2 regions of the Mycolicibacterium arcueilense genome follow, and region 2 is predicted to be linked to the other one. Evidence: riboswitches for the same ligand, from Rfam matches in the RefSeq annotation. Region 2 holds a riboswitch; the other holds the start of a gene.
The links. A riboswitch is a leader RNA that binds a small molecule or an ion and turns the genes downstream of it on or off. The one in region 2 is predicted to bind cobalamin.
Positions count from the first base shown of each region.

Region 1: another riboswitch for cobalamin. It lies ahead of AC4LGL_RS03510 (ABC transporter substrate-binding protein); the one in region 2 lies ahead of metE (5-methyltetrahydropteroyltriglutamate--homocysteine S-methyltransferase).

Region 1 covers NZ_JBZTYL010000006.1:86,760-94,433, reverse strand. Annotated here, with positions in the region: gene AC4LGL_RS03525 ((2Fe-2S)-binding protein) at 1-629, opposite strand, end outside; gene AC4LGL_RS03520 (ABC transporter ATP-binding protein) at 626-1,405, opposite strand; gene AC4LGL_RS03515 (FecCD family ABC transporter permease) at 1,402-2,418, opposite strand; gene AC4LGL_RS03510 (ABC transporter substrate-binding protein) at 2,418-3,389, opposite strand; cobalamin riboswitch at 3,430-3,555, opposite strand; gene rpsR (30S ribosomal protein S18) at 3,567-3,830, opposite strand; gene rpsN (30S ribosomal protein S14) at 3,830-4,135, opposite strand; gene rpmG (50S ribosomal protein L33) at 4,135-4,299, opposite strand; gene rpmB (50S ribosomal protein L28) at 4,299-4,535, opposite strand; gene mrf (ribosome hibernation factor-recruiting GTPase MRF) at 4,608-5,786, shown strand; gene AC4LGL_RS03480 (type B 50S ribosomal protein L31) at 5,783-6,031, shown strand; gene AC4LGL_RS03475 (MBL fold metallo-hydrolase) at 6,054-6,977, shown strand; gene AC4LGL_RS03470 (SLC13 family permease) at 6,974-7,674, shown strand, end outside.
Region 2 covers NZ_JBZTYL010000026.1:237,426-245,099, reverse strand. Annotated here, with positions in the region: gene metE (5-methyltetrahydropteroyltriglutamate--homocysteine S-methyltransferase) at 1-1,556, opposite strand, end outside; cobalamin riboswitch at 1,685-1,900, opposite strand; gene AC4LGL_RS25375 (sensor domain-containing protein) at 1,958-2,629, opposite strand; gene AC4LGL_RS25370 (Rv2240c family protein) at 2,745-3,338, opposite strand; gene AC4LGL_RS25365 (MspA family porin) at 3,758-4,453, shown strand; gene AC4LGL_RS25360 (MspA family porin) at 4,545-5,228, shown strand; gene AC4LGL_RS25355 (hypothetical protein) at 5,260-6,000, shown strand; gene AC4LGL_RS25350 (hypothetical protein) at 6,185-6,496, shown strand; gene AC4LGL_RS25345 (hypothetical protein) at 6,594-6,932, shown strand; gene AC4LGL_RS25340 (hypothetical protein) at 6,961-7,359, opposite strand; gene AC4LGL_RS25335 (signal peptidase II) at 7,346-7,674, opposite strand, start outside.

The DNA of each region.
Region 1 (7,674 bases), on a different contig from region 2:
CCGCAGTTGGACCCGCCGGGCACCCGGTAGTAGAGGCAGCAGCTGCGGCGGCGGAATGTCAGCTCGGTCAGGTCACCCGTCCCGGCCAATTCGCCCGTGATCAACAATGATTCGGTGACGTGCCGAACGTCGTCACGTAATTCCGGTCGGGCGCTGGCCAGCTCATGAGCGGCCGCCACCAGAGCTGCGGCGGCATTGCCGTAGAGCAGCCCCGGCGCCATCTTGACCTTCAGCCCGGCAGCCAGCGGCTCAAGGTGCTCGGTGATCACGAGCCGGTACAGCTGCCCTGCCAGTGCGCCGTCGACGGGTGTGCCCACAGCCAGCGGAAGCCGGAGCTGGGTACTGGTGGCATGACGCTGCAGGTCGGTCAGCTCGGGCAGCACACCGTACTTCAGCGCACCGGCCAGCAGCGGTGACCACAACCGCGATGCGTGGCTGAACTGAACCAGGGAGGCACCGATACGCAGATCGGTCGTGCGGTATCCGGCTGAGGTTTTCGCGACGAGGTTGACGCAGCCGTCGTCGTAGCAGCGTTGCACCGGAACCCAGCCGGCCGGGTCGCCACCGACGGTGATCGCGAAGAACCCTCCGAGCGAGGCGATTTCGCCGAGTTGGGTACCGATGTTCACGATGTCGCCACCACCATGGGCACAACGCCGACCTGAGGCCTGCCTGCGTCGACGGTGATCCGGGCCGCGACCCCGTACACGTCGGCAAGCAAATCCACGGTGAGGACCTCCACCGGGGTCCCGATCGTCACCACCTCCCCGCCGTCGAGCACACAGATCCGATCGCAATACGCGGCAGCGAGATTCAGGTCGTGCAGTGCGGCGATCACCGTCGCTCCCGTGTCCCGCAGCAGGCGCAGGGCCTCGTGCTGGTGACGCAGATCGAGGTGGTTCGTGGGTTCGTCGAGCACGATGACGTCGGTGCGCTGGGCCAGCGCGCGAGCGATGAGCACCCGTTGCTTCTGCCCGCCGGACAGCCGGCCATAATCGGCGCCGCTCAGATCCGCGATGTCCAGTGCCGCCAACGCCCCGCCGATGATCTCGCGGTCCTCACTGCTGTCAGCCGCGAAAGACCGCTTGTACGGTGTGCGGCCCATCGCGACCATGTCGTACACCGTGAGTTCGAAATCGCCTGTGGCTTCCTGCAATACCGCCGCCACCCGGCGTGCGGCCTGCTTGCCCGGAATCTTCCACACGTCGGCGCCGTCGACCAGCACCCGTCCGGTACTCGGCCGCAGAGCCCGGTACAGCGTGCGCAGCAACGTCGTCTTGCCCGCTCCGTTCGGCCCGACCACGGCCAGCACCTCACCCGGGGCGACCACCAGCGAGACATCGGTGACCACCGGCTTGCCGCGCATCGACACCGACACCGCGTCGAACACCACTTCTACCGTCACACCCCGGCCTTTCGTCGCATCAGCCACAGGAAGAACGGCCCGCCGACCAGTGCGGTCAGAATCCCGACGGGCAGTTCCTCCGGGGTGGCCACGGTCCTGGCCACGATGTCGCACGCCACCAGGAATGCCGCCCCCAGCAATGCCGCAGCCGGCAACGCCTTGCGGTGGTCGGCCCCGACCAGCAGCCGCACCACATGGGGCATGATCAGCCCGACGAATCCGATCGTGCCGCTGACCGCGACCATGGCGCCGACCATCAGCGCCACGACGACGAACATCCCCGCCCGGAACCGGTGGACATCGAGCCCGAGCGAGGCGGCCGCCTCCTCACCGGTGTAGAGCAGGTTCAGCGATCGGGTGAAGGCCAGGAGCACCAATACGCCGAGGATCACCGCCAGCGCGGGCACCCAGACCATGCGCCAGGTGGTGCCACCCAGGCCGCCGAGCATCCATCGCACCGCCGACTGTGTCTTGTGCGGATCGTCAGAGGTCACGATCATCAGGCTCGCCAGCGCGGACAGTACTTCGGCCACCGCCACACCGGCCAGAACCAGCCGCACGGTCGTCATCCGCCCGCCCGTGCGAGCCAGAAAGTAGACCGCGACGAGCGCGAGGAAGGCCCCGAGGAAGGCCGCCAGCGGCAAGGTCAGTGCCTGCAACGCGCCGGCACCGAACACCAGCACGGCGACGGCACCGACCGAGGCTCCCGAGGAGACACCCAGCAGCATGGGATCGGCAAGTGGGTTGCGCACCACGGCCTGTAACGCCATGCCGCACGCCGCCAGACCGGCGCCCACAACCGCCCCCAACACGACCCGGGGCAGCCGGGCGTCGAGCACGATGGACTCCCGCACCGCAGGCCAACTCTGCTCGACGAGGCCCGGATGCACGGAGTGCAACACGATGGCCCACACCTGCCCCGGCGGGATGGAGACCGAACCGATCGCCACTCCGGCGGTCATCGTCGTCAGCAGCAGCCCCGCCAGCGCCACGAGGACCAGCCGGTAGGGCATCACGCAAACCGGTCCGGGTGCAGCTGTCGCGCCAGCGACTCCACCGCCCGGCCAACCCGTACACCGACGACCACCGACGACAGCGGAAGCACGGCGAACCGCTGCTGGGAGACCGCGGGAACATGCTGCAGCAGAGGATGTTCGGTGAGGAATCGCTTCTTGTCCTCGACCGGCTGATCCCCGTAGTCGTAGATCACGATGACCTCGGGCGCGCGCTCGGCGAACTGCTCGAACGACACGTCACCCCAGACCTTGGGGACATCGGCGAACACGTTGACTCCGCCGGCCTCTTCGATCATCAGGTTGCCGATGCCTTTGCCGCCCGAGGTGAACACCGTCGCCTCGCCACTGTCGTAAACGGCGACGCGTATCGGCTGGGCCCCGCGTAGTTTGGCCTCGGACTGCGCCAGCTCGCCGTGGAGCTTCTCGATCTGCTGCTCGGCTCGGTCGGTGACGCCGAAGATTGTTCCGATGCCCCGTATTTCGTCATCGACTGTGGACATGGTGACGGCCTCGTCCCGGCAGTCCTCGATGTTGAGGTAGGTGTGGACCCCGGCATCGTTCAGCCGTTGCCTGCCGCGGCCCTCCTTCTCGTCGAACGCGCTGTCCCAGCCGCCGTAGACGAAATCGGGTTCGGTGGCCAGCAGCGACTCGTAGGACGGATATTCCTTGGCGAGTACCGGAACGCCGTCGTAGGCGGCCTGGTACTCCGGCAGGATCCGATCGTCGAGATAGGACGTGCCGACCATCGAATTCTCCAGGCCCAGCGCCAACAGCACCTCGATCGCATGCTGGTTGAGCGCGACAGCGCGAGTAGGCGGACGCTCATAGGTCGAGCTGACGCCGCAATTGTCCACGGTGACCGGGAATCCCGGTGGGGCGCCGCCTGCGGTGTCGGGCGCCGCGGTCGAGGCGCACCCCGATACCAGTAGCAGCGATACCAGTCCGGCGGTCAGCCAACGAGCAGCCATGGGCGTACCCATCCTCTCCGGGGAGATCCGCCCCAGTGCGTGCGAGGTGGCGACTGCGGTGCGTATCTGGCTCTCGACGACCAGCGGAAACTGGTCGATCGATCACAGTGGCGGGACCGCGCCGGATTCACACCGGCTTCCACGATCCGCAGTCGCCCTATCGCCGTCGATGGTAGGTCAGGCCGGGCCGACCACCGGCAGCAGCGCCATCTCCCTGGCGTTCTTGATCGCCGTGGCGACCTGGCGCTGTTGCTGCGGAGTGAGGCCGGTGATGCGCCGGGACCGGATCTTGCCCCGCTCGCTGATGAACGTGCGCAGCAGGTGGACGTCCTTGTAGTCGACCTCGGTCACCCCGAGGGCCTTCAGCTGATTGCGCCTCGGCTTCTTGAGATCGGTGGCCGGCGGTCGCTTCTTGGTGCTCTTCCGAGAATTAGCCGCCATCACCAACTCGACTTCCGTACGCCGGGCAGTTCACCGCGGTGCGCCAGTTCGCGCACCCGGACCCGTGACAGGCCGAACTTGCGCAGATGACCACGTGGTCGCCCGTCGACCGCGTCCCGGTTGCGGAGCCGGACCGGGCTTGAGTCACGCGGCAAACGTTGCAGGGCCGAGACCGCCGCGGCCTTCTGCTCACGCGTGCTCTCCGGACTGCGGATGGCCTCCTTGAGCTCGGCCCGCCGTTCGGCATAGTGCTCCACGAGTTTCCGGCGCTGCTCGTTCTTGACGATCTTGGATCGCTTGGCCATCAGCGCTCCTCACGGAATTCGACGTGGCGGCGGATAACCGGGTCGTACTTGCGCAGCACAATCCGGTCCGGGTCGTTGCGGCGGTTCTTGCGGGTGACGTACGTGTACCCGGTCCCCGCGGTCGACTTCAGCTTCACGATCGGCCGGATGTCGGTGCTGGCCATCAGATCTTCTCCCCCGCGCTACGCAGCCGGGCCACCACGGCCTCGATGCCGTCGCGGTCGATCACCTTGATTCCCTTGGCGCTGACCCGAAGTCGGATCCGGCGCCCTTCGGTCGGCAGGTAGTAGGTCTTGGTCTGGATATTGGGGTTCCAGCGGCGGCGACTGCGCTTGTGCGAGTGCGACACCGTGTTGCCGAACCCGGGCGAGCGCCCGGTGACTTGGCAGTGGGCAGACATCGGTCTCCTTCGGATGGGGTAGCCTCACGATAATGATAATCGTTTTCAACAACAACTGTGTCGGGAGGTGCGGTGCGAACCCCAGTGGTGCTGATCGCCGGTCAAGGTGACAGCGACGGCGTAGCAGAAGAACTGGGCCGCAGGCCGGGAACCGTGCTCGTGCGCCACACCTTTGACGGACACGTGGTGCTGCGGACGGTGTCCGACGGCAGCGGGACATCCGAACTCGCCCTCGAGCTCGCCCACGGTTGCGTGTCCTGCACAGTTCGCGACGACCTGCTGATCCTGTTGCGGCGCCTGCACCGGCGTGGCGACGTGGAACGCATCGTCGTGCAGTTGATGCCCTGGCTGGAGGCCGAGCCCGTGTGCTGGGCCATCAACACCATCCGGGTCCACGTCGGACCCGGCTATATCGACGGACCCGCCTCTCGCGACGTCACCATCGACGCGGTGGTCGCGTGCCTGGACGCCACGGTGTGGCTGCAACAGTCCGTCGGCGACGAGGAACTGCCCGACGGACGCACGGTCGCCCAGGTGGTCGTCGGCCAGGCCGAGTTCGCCGACATGCTCGTGCTCAACGAGCCCGAGGCCACTACCCTGTCGGTGCTCCGCCGGCTCGCGCCCCGCGCCCGCATCACCGTGGGTCCCGACCAGGTGGAACTCGGCCTGGCACATCTGGAGCCGAACAGCCGGCGCGGGCGTACCCCGACACCGCACGATCCACTCCTGGCCGGTGAACCACCGTTGGAACCCGACGACGAGGTCATCATCGTCGAATTCGCCGCGCGCCGACCGTTTCACCCGATGCGCCTACACGACGCCGTCGACCTCCTCCTCGAGGGCGTGGTGCGCACCCGCGGCCGGGCCTGGCTCGCCAATCGGCCGGCCGACGTCATGTGGATCGAATCCGCAGGCGGTGGAATGCATTTCAGTAACGCCGGAAAATGGCTGGCGGCAATGGATTCCACCGAGCTGGCCTACACCGACCCCGAACGCCTGGCGATGGCCGCCATCGACTGGCACCACCAGTTCGACGACCGCCACATCTCGCTGACCGTCCTGGTCTGCGGCGCGCGGCCCGGCGACGTCATCGAGGCGCTGCACGGTGCGCTGCTCACCGACGACGAGCTGGCGCGACCCGAGGAGTGGGCCGACTACCCCGACCCGTTCGGGGACTGGCACGAAGAACCCTGTCAGCCCGGAATCGACGAACCCGCAGCATCCGTCCACACAGAAGGTGAATCCCAGTGAAACCCGACATCCACCCCGACTATCACCCCGTGGTGTTCCAGGACGCCGCCACTGGCACCCAGTTCCTGACCCGGTCGACGGCCACCAGTGACCGCACGATCGAGTGGGCTGGCCCGGACGGGACCCAGACCTACCCGCTGATCGTCGTCGATGTCACCAACGACTCGCATCCGTTCTGGACCGGCACCGCACGGCATCTCGACTCGGCGGGGCAGGTGGAGAAGTTCCGCCGTCGCTACGGATAGGTCCTGGTTCTAGGGTGAAGCCATGCGGCTCAAGCCCGGCAGACCTGACCTGGCCCCCTATGCGCGGTTCTTCGACGCGCCGTCGGCCACACCGCAATCCCCGGTCACCGTCACCTGGGCGGGGGTCAGCACGCTGCTCGTGGATGACGGCACGTCGGCAGTACTGACCGACGGCTTCTTCTCGCGACCCACACTGCCGCACGTGGTCCTGCGCAAGCTGGCGCCGTCACTGGCCCGCATCGACGGCAGCCTGGCCCGCCTCGGCGTCGACAAGCTCGAAGCGGTGCTGCCGGTACACAGCCACTTCGACCACGCCATGGATTCGGCCGTCGTCGCCGAGCGCACCGGCGCCCAACTGGTGGGCGGTACTTCGACCGCTCAGGTCGGCGTCGGGGGTGGCCTGGCTCCCGACCGGATCGTCACGGTCACTCCGGGCGACGCCGTCACCCTCGGTGCGTATGACGTGACGCTCTTCGAGTCCGAACACTGCCCGCCGGACCGATTCCCCGGCATCATCACCGAACCGGTCGTCCCGCCGGTCAAGGTCGCGGCGTACAAGTGCGGAGAAGCCTGGTCGACCCTGGTGCACCATCGGCCCAGCGACCACCGGCTGCTGATCGTCGGCAGCGCCGGGGCGGTGCCGGGCGCCCTGACGGGACAACGCGCCGAGGTGGTCTACCTCGGGATCGGCCAGCTCGGGCTGCAGTCCGAGCAGTATTTCGAGACCTACTGGGCCGAAACGGTGCGCGCGGTCGGGGCGCGGCGGGTGGTGCTGATCCACTGGGACGATTTCTTCCGCCCGCTGCACGAGCCGCTGCGCGCGCTGCCGTACGCGGGCGACGACCTCGATGTGTCGATGCGGGTGCTGACCCGGCTGGCCGAACGCGACGGTGTGCGCCTGCACCTGCCCACCGTGTGGCAGCCCGCCGATCCGTGGATCACTTGATACTCGCGCTCATCGCGCTGGCCGTCGTCCTGGTGTTCGCGTTGGCGCGGCCGGAGGGCTGGCCCGAGGCCGTCGTGGCGATCCCGGCCGCCGGGCTGCTGATCGTGTCCGACGTGATCTCACCGGACGACGCACTGGCCGAGGTCGATCGCCTGCTGCCGGTGGTCGGATTCCTGGCGGCCGTATTGGTGCTGGCCCATCTGTGTGACGACGAAGGCCTGTTCCACGCCGCGGGCACGCTGATGGCCCGGGCCAGCAAGGGCGATTCCCGGCGGTTGCTGACCCGGGTCTTCCTGATCGGGGCGATGACGACAGCCGTGCTCAGCCTGGATGCGACCGTGGTGCTGTTGACGCCGGTGGTGCTGGCCACCGCACGCACTCTGGCGATACCGCCGCGGCCGCATGCGTATGCCAGCGCTCATCTGGCCAACTCCGCGTCGCTGCTGTTTCCGGTGTCGAACCTGACCAACCTGTTGGCCTTCGCCGTGGCCGGATTGTCCTTCACCCAGTTCACTGCGGTGATGGCGCTGCCCTGGCTGGCCGCCATCGCGGTCGAATTCGTCGTACTGCGCCTGCTTTTCCGCTACGAGCTGAGCCGTCCGGCCGCCGAGGTGACTCCCCCGCCGCCCGAGATTCCGGTGTTCGTGCTCGTGGTGCTGGGTTTGACGCTGGCGGGCTTCGTCGTCACCTCGGTGGT
Region 2 (7,674 bases):
CGGCTGCCATACGACTGGACCCACCCGTTCTTGGTGGCGAAGAAGCCGTCGAGCTGCTCGGCGAAATACTGCACCATGTCGTTGCGTTCGGGTTCACCGTGCACGAGCACGTCCAACCCGAGCTGCTCCTGCAGCCGGATCACCGATTCGACCTCGGCCTCCATCCGGTAGCGGTACTCGGCCTCGTCGATCTCGCCGGCCACCAGCGCCGCCCGTGCCTTGCGAATGTCGACGGTCTGCGGGAACGAGCCGATTGTGGTGGTCGGCAGAGACGGCAGACTGAGCCGCTCATCCTGCGCCCGGCGACGTTCGGTGGCGGCGCCGCGGCTGATGCCACCCGCCAGGACGGACTGCAGCCGAGCCCGGACGCTGTCATTGTGCAGCCGGGGATCGCCGGCCCGCGACGCGGCCGCAGCGTTGGATGACTCGATCTCGGCGGCGACCTTCTCTTCGCCGTCGCGCAGCGCTACCGCCAGAGTCGCCACCTCGAAGACCTTCTCAGCGCCGAATGCCAGCCAGCTGCGCAGCGCGTCATCGAGACCGTCTTCCGGATCGAGGGTGTAGGGCACATGCAGAGTCGAGCATGACGTCGAAACTGCAACTGCCTTGGCATTTCCGCGCAGTGCCGTCAGGGTGTGCAGCGCGTTTTCAAGATTCGTACGCCAGATGTTGCGCCCGTCGACCACGCCCGCCACCAGCAGCTTGTCCGCAAGCTCGGGGACCGCTGAAAGCGCCTTGGCAGATCCGGCCACCAGATCGATGCCAATCCCTTCGACCGGCGTCCGCGCCAGAGCGGGCAACGCATCGGTGAGTTCACCGAAGTAGGTGGCGACGAAGATCGCCGGCCGCTTCGCCAACTCAGCCAGCCGGGTGTAGGTGCGCTCAGCCAGCTCGGCAGCATTGTCGAGGATGTCGGTCACCAGGACGGGTTCGTCGATCTGTACCCACGTGACTCCCTTGCCGGCGAGCACTGCGAGCAACTCGGCGTACACGCCGACGAGCTCATCCAGCCTGGAGATGGGAGCGTCGGCACCCTCGACCGCCTTGGACAGGGCGAGGAACGTGATCGGGCCGACAAGCACCGGTCGAGCCGGAACACCCTGGGCTGCAGCTTCTTCCAGTTCACCGAGCACCTTCGCCGGATTGAGCGCGAAGGTGGTGTCCGGTCCGATCTCGGGCACGATGTAGTGGTAGTTGGTGTCGAACCACTTGGTCATTTCCAGTGGCGCGATGTCGTCGTTCCCGCGCGCAGCAGCAAAGTAGCGGTCGAGATCATCGGCAATGCCGTGGACACGGGCCGGCAGGGCACCGACCAGGACTGCGGTGTCGAGCACCTGGTCGTAGTAAGAGAAGTCGTTGACCGGGATCGAATCCAACCCGGCCGCCGCCAGTGCCTTCCAGGTGTCGCGCCGCAACGTGGCGGCTACGGACTCCAGTTCGGCGCGATCGATTCGCCCGGCCCAGTACTTCTCGACGGCACGCTTGAGTTCACGATTGGGCCCGATTCGGGGTGACCCCAGAATGGTGGCGGAAAAAGGTATTGCGGTTGTGCTCATGACGAGGTCCTTCAACGTACGAAGAGGATGGCCACCGCCAGGAGACACCGACCGAACGCGACCACCCGCCACGAGTGAGCCACTTTCGGCCACTGCCCATTCCGCGAGGCGATGAACCACCGGACGCGGCGCGCCCGGTACGGCTGGCAGGTCTTCGGACTCACAGGCACGCACGAAACCGTGCACCTACTGGCCGTCGCTTCCCAGCCGCGCAATCCTGCGTGCCAGTGCTGATGACGGCGGTCGTTCCTGCATACCGCTGCGGGACAGTCCCGGATTCTCACCGGGTTCCCTCTCGCGTCGCATCTCAATCAGCCTGCGACGCTCGATGTCGGCACCGTAAACGCCCCAGTGCCGACAAACCAACTGCGTGGCTCAGACTACCCCGTGGTCAGCACCGCTCATCGAGGCATCGCGGCCTTGATCTTGTCCACCACATCGGCGGCCTGGGTGACCGAGGATCCGGCCGGCTTGCACGCCTGGATGTCCATGACGAGGTTGGCGGCGGCGGCCAGCGCGCGCTGGCAGTCGCGGGTCTGGTCACCGTCGACGCGGGTGAATGGCAGGGTGAGTTCGTCTTCGGTCTGTGTGAGCGCCCCGCTCTTCCAATTGGGCAGCGGTTCACCGTTCAGCGTGATGTTCACCTTGTGGTCGGTGCACTTGGACCACCGTTCCGCCGACTGAGCAAGGAAGTCGTCGGCGTCCTGCGCAGACGGAAAGATCACCACCGACTGCACCAGCAGGTTGTCCCAGTTGTCATTGTCCGGCGACCGGAGCAGCACCTGGCGCATGGCGGCCCAGTGATCCCCGTAGATGGCGGACTCGTTCACCTGCCAGGCACCGAGGCAATTCAGATTGGGGAGCAGGTTGCGATGGTCGCTCATATCGGTCACGGGTGGGTGCGCCGTCATCCCCTCGGTTCCCATCAGGCTGTTGACCTCTTCGGTGCTGAGCAGCAGCCCCTCGAGTGCCGACTTGGGCACGTCCTTCGGCCCCTGGACCGTGTCGCCGTTGCCGGAACAACTGGTGGCCATCAGCACGAGTGCAACCAACGAGATCACGAGCCGGATCACGGTAATCCTTTACTGCAGGCACGGTGCACCGCGCGTCGGGTGGGTGAATGTTCGAAGGTGGCAGGTGCCGGCCAGGCCGCGATTACCCAATCATTCCAACGTGATTGGCGTTTCGTCAGGCGTGGGTACCCGCGGCGGCACAGGCCATCTGCGCGTTGTTGGCATCGTTGTTGAGCTGGGTGGCCGTGTCGTTGAGCGATTGACCGCCGGTCCGCAGCCCCATCTTCAGCAGCAGCTTGGTGGCACCGAAAGACCATGAGCGCATCGGGTTGGCGATGTCGGGCGACAGCCCCGGCGTGCCTGCGGCGTTCATCGCCGACGCGGCAGCTTCACGCAGCGCCGTCCGGCCGCTGGTGTTCGTCGTGCTGATGGTCGGATCCCCGTAGTCGGGGCGTTCCACACCTTCGATCGAATCGGCGAAATCGCCGTAGTAGGTCGATGCCGAGTCGAGCGCGGTGGCGAACGTCGAGCAAGCCGTAACCGCAGGCACGCCAGGGTCATCCGTGCTCGCAACCGGCACCGGCACCGGACCTGCAACCGGTGCACCCGCCGCCACCGGCGGCAGCTCGGGCACACCGGGCGCCGCCGGCCCCGGTGCGCCGGCTTCATCGCCGGGTTCCGCGAACGCTGTGGGCACGGCACCGAACCCAATGCTGAAGGCAATGAGCAGCGATGCGATGCCTCGCTCGTACACCTGAGACGACCTCAACGATTCCTCCGTCAGTCGGATAGCAGTTCGGCGCCGGGCGCCACAGTTGACGTCCGCGCCTCATCGACGCATCTGCCGTCCCCCCGGATGCACCACACGGTCGAGGGTCCATATGTCCAAAAGGTGAACACCCGGCCAACCCGCTCCCCCTAACGGTCGTCCATTCTGTGCCGACCGTCGCCTCCGATGCCTCATATATGTAATGCGCTGCAGCACACGACATTTCCCAGCAACCTCACAGGTTGGGCGATTCCAGCCCGACGGAAATGAGGTGGGAACTGTTGGGACGTTGTTCACCAAACCGAAACGCGACCGGTTCATGATTCGTCGCGACAGATTCCTTGGGCCCTTTGATTTTTGACGACCACGGCGCGTCGCATAACGCAGGGCCCAGAACCACGAGAGGCGCAAGTTCACGCATGTTGAGTCGTTTTGCCCCCCTGGCTGCAGTCTGCATGTTGGCCCCTGTAGCGATTGCGCCCCTTGCATATGCAGATCCCCCGCCCCCGCCGGACCCGGCAGCCCCCGTCGCCGCGCCCGCAGGGCCCCCACCGGACACCGGCGCGGTGCCGTCGTCGCCTCCCGGCGTCCTGGACACCCCCGACGGCTGGCATGTCACGGTGGCCGGCTCCAACGAGACCCTGCTCCCGGTCGCCCCGCTGACCACCGCGATCTCGTCACGCGAGTACCTCGTCGGCGGCACCTTCAACGGGAAGGTGTCGGGCGGCGGCAAGACCAAGCTGACCGGCGGCACACTTGAGGCCGGGGCCCAGATCGGTTGCGGCATCATCAGCGACGAAACGGAGATCAACCCCGGTATCAGCTTCTCGCCGAGCCTCAAGATTCCGTTCACCGGGTCCGCCGGCGATGTCGGTGCCGGTACGGGTATCAGCTTGCAGGGCAAGGTGTACCTGAAGCCGGGAACGGTCACCATCGTCCCGATCGACAAGAAGTCGTTCAAGGGCTCGGGTACCCGCGTGACGATCACGGGCGTTCGCATCAAGTTCGATCAGTGCGCCGGCCAGTCGTTCATCCGGACCTACGCGACCATGACGAGTTCCACCGACAACACCGACGACGTCATCACCTACCTCGGCGTCACCAAGGCCGTCTGACCTCGGCCCGGAAACGACACCGACCATGAATCACACCGATCATGACGCTGATCCCTCGGATTCGACCCCCACGAGAGGCACAAGTTCCCGCATGTTGAATCGTTTCGCCACCCTGGCTGCTGTCTGCATGTTGGCCCCGGTTGCGTTGGCGCCCCTCGCGTCAGCCGACCCGCCACCGCCGCCGCCGGACCCCGCGGCTGTCGACGCCGGCCCACCGCCGGACAACGGCCTGGTCGCATCCGCCGAGCCGGGCGTGGTCACCACACCGGACGGCTGGAAGCTCACGGTCTCGGCCAAAGACGAGAGCCAGCTGCCGATCGCGCCGCTGACCACCGCCGCGTCGTCACGCGAATACCTTGTCGCAGCGACGTTTACCGGCACCGTCACCGGCGGCGGGTCCACCTCGCTCACCGGCGGCACGCTGGACACCGGCTACCAGATCGGCTGCGGTATCGAGCTGGGACAGGTCCGCCTCATCGGATCGATCGGTCTGAGCACGTCGGGCTCGACGCTGGCCGGCATCATCCCGACCGGTGTGAGCATGCCGATGTCGGGCACTATCGAGATCCACGCCAAGCCCGGCACCGTCACCAACGTCTCGGTGAACAAGAAGTCGTTCAAGGCCGCGCCGGTGCGCGTCACGGTGAAGGACGTCCACATCAAGATCGACGGCTGCGTCGGCCAATCATTCCTGCGCTCGTACGCAACCCTGACCAGCTCCACCACCGACACCGACGATGTGGTCGCGTACTACGGCGTCACCAAGGCAGTCTGACGGGCTGGATGTGAGAGCGAAACACGAAGGCATGAGCGAGAACCCGGACGGCACATTCGCGGTCAAGCACGCGATGGCCACCCTCGCCGCAGCCGGGCTGTTCGTGGTCGGCGCGGCGGTTGCCTGCTCGGCAACCGCCGCGGCCGACCCGGCACCGCCGGAGGTTCCAGGTGCGCCTGCAGTCGCCGCCCCGGCCCCGGCCCCTGAACTGGCACCGCCGCCACCACCCGGGCCGCCGGTGCCCATGATGGGCGCACCGCTCGGGCCGAACGGTCTGTCGGTTCTCGGCCAGACGGGCACCGACACGGCGCCAGGCAGGCTCGGCGTCCCCAACGGGGTCGACATGAGTCCTGGCGCGCTACTGGGCCAGTACGAAGCTCCGTCGGCCCCGGGCGGACCGGCGCCGACCAACGCTCCCAACCTCAGGGCGTTCAACAACGGAAACTTCTTCCCGCAGAACGAGAAGCCGGCAGCGCCCGGCCAGGGCACTGTCGTGGGTGTCGCACCGGGCCAGGAGAACGCGGACATCTCCGGGCTCGACTGGATGCGGCAGATGCACACGATGTACCGCAACGGGAACCTGCGTGGTGCAGCGCTGGGTCAGGTGCCCAAAGAACAACTGGGTGAACCACTTCCGGGTACCGCTCCCCCGCCCGGGACCAACATTCCGTCGGGTCTGGGCGAGAATCTGCCGGACCCGGCGGCGCCACCTCCGGCACCGGGAGCACCGCTGCCCCCAGCGGATCCAGTCCCCCCACCGCCTGCTCCGTGAGACATTCGGGCAGCATCCGGTTATCTCCGGATGCTGCCCGATTTCTATTCCCCGGCAAATGTCACCTGCACGATTTTTGATAACTATCTGTTAACTCTCTGTACATCCGGAATACACTGACTGGTAACGGTCGGGGCTGCCGGTGAGAGCGACAGCATGAGATCCGACCGCCGGGAGGATCGAAATGTTGACGATGACTCGATGTTCGAAGGTCGCCGGTCTGGCCGTGCTTATTCCGGCCATTGCGATCGGGGGCGCTCCATTGGCCGCGGCGGACCCGCAGAGCAATGACCAGGCCGACCAGATCATCTCGGCCCTCAGCAACGAGGGCTACAACGTGGCGGTCAACTGGATCGGCGGCAAGAGCACGCTGTCGTTGTCGCTGTGTCGAGTCAATTCGATCCACAACCCCAACCGCGGCTCTCCGGCCCTGCCCAAGTCCGAGGTAACGGTCTACGTGGATGTGCAATGCCCGGACGAGGGCTCGAATTCGTGAACTGCGCGTGAATCGCTCAGCCGAGCAACAACTCCGTCATGCCCTTTCCCGGCGGAATAGACTGACACAAGCCGATCCGACCGCCGGAAGGGCCACCATGCGACGAGTAGTGCGTTGCGCGAAGGTGTTCGCACCCTTCGCAGCACTGTGTGCCGGCATCGTCCTCGCTCCGTCGGCAGTGGCGGACCCGACGACAGGCACTCGATCGGCTGCCGACACGATCAACGACCTGACTGCCAAGGGCTATGACGTCCAGATCAACTGGGTAAGTGGGGTCAGCAGTGAACCGCTCACGCGCTGCCGGGCGACAGCGGTTCACAACCCCGACCGATCTCCGGGTACCGATGCGGCGAATACCACTGTCTACGTAGACGTCTCGTGCCCCAACGGACCCGATGATGACGTGTGGGGCGGTATCGGAATCGGGTTCGGCTGACCTACCGTAGACGCTCCGTCAGCACGAATCAGAACGCTGCCCCGTTGGGCGCCGAGGTGGTGGCGTAGGGATTCGACATGGTCGTCGTCGGCGGCGCGGTTGTGTCGGCCGGGGCTTCCGGCGGTGGCGGTGGCGTAATCGATGTGCCGATGTCCTCGCTGGTGCTCACCGGCGTCCGCGGTGCAGTGCTCGTGGTCGTGGTCACCGCCCGCGACGAAGGCTTCACCGGCGTCACCGGGGTCAGCCGATCAGGTTGAGGGGGCAGCACCGACTGGTGTGACGTCATCAGGACCGCGAACACCAACGCGCCGATGGCCACCACACCACCGATCCCGGCGACGACCATTGCGGCGGGAGTCTCGTGCCATGGCGTTCTCGGCTGGGCCTCGGCCGGATCGACCCGATGATCCAGATCAACTTCCGGCATGCCACTCCGAACTCCGGGCGGCGCCGTTGAACGGAAAACCCGACAGCGACAACGTAATCAGCCAGACCACACCGGCCAGCACGGCCAGATCCGCCACATTGAACACAGGCATCGGGCCGATGGCCAGAAAGTCGACCACGTGCCCTCGCATCGGGCCGGGGGCACGGAAGAACCGGTCGACGAGGTTGCCTGCAGCACCACCCAGGATGATCCCCAGGCCAAGGGCCCACCACCGAGAGCGGACGTTCACACCGATCCAGGCGATGGCCGCAGCCACCGATAGGACAACGATGGTCAGCAGCACGGTCCGGTCCG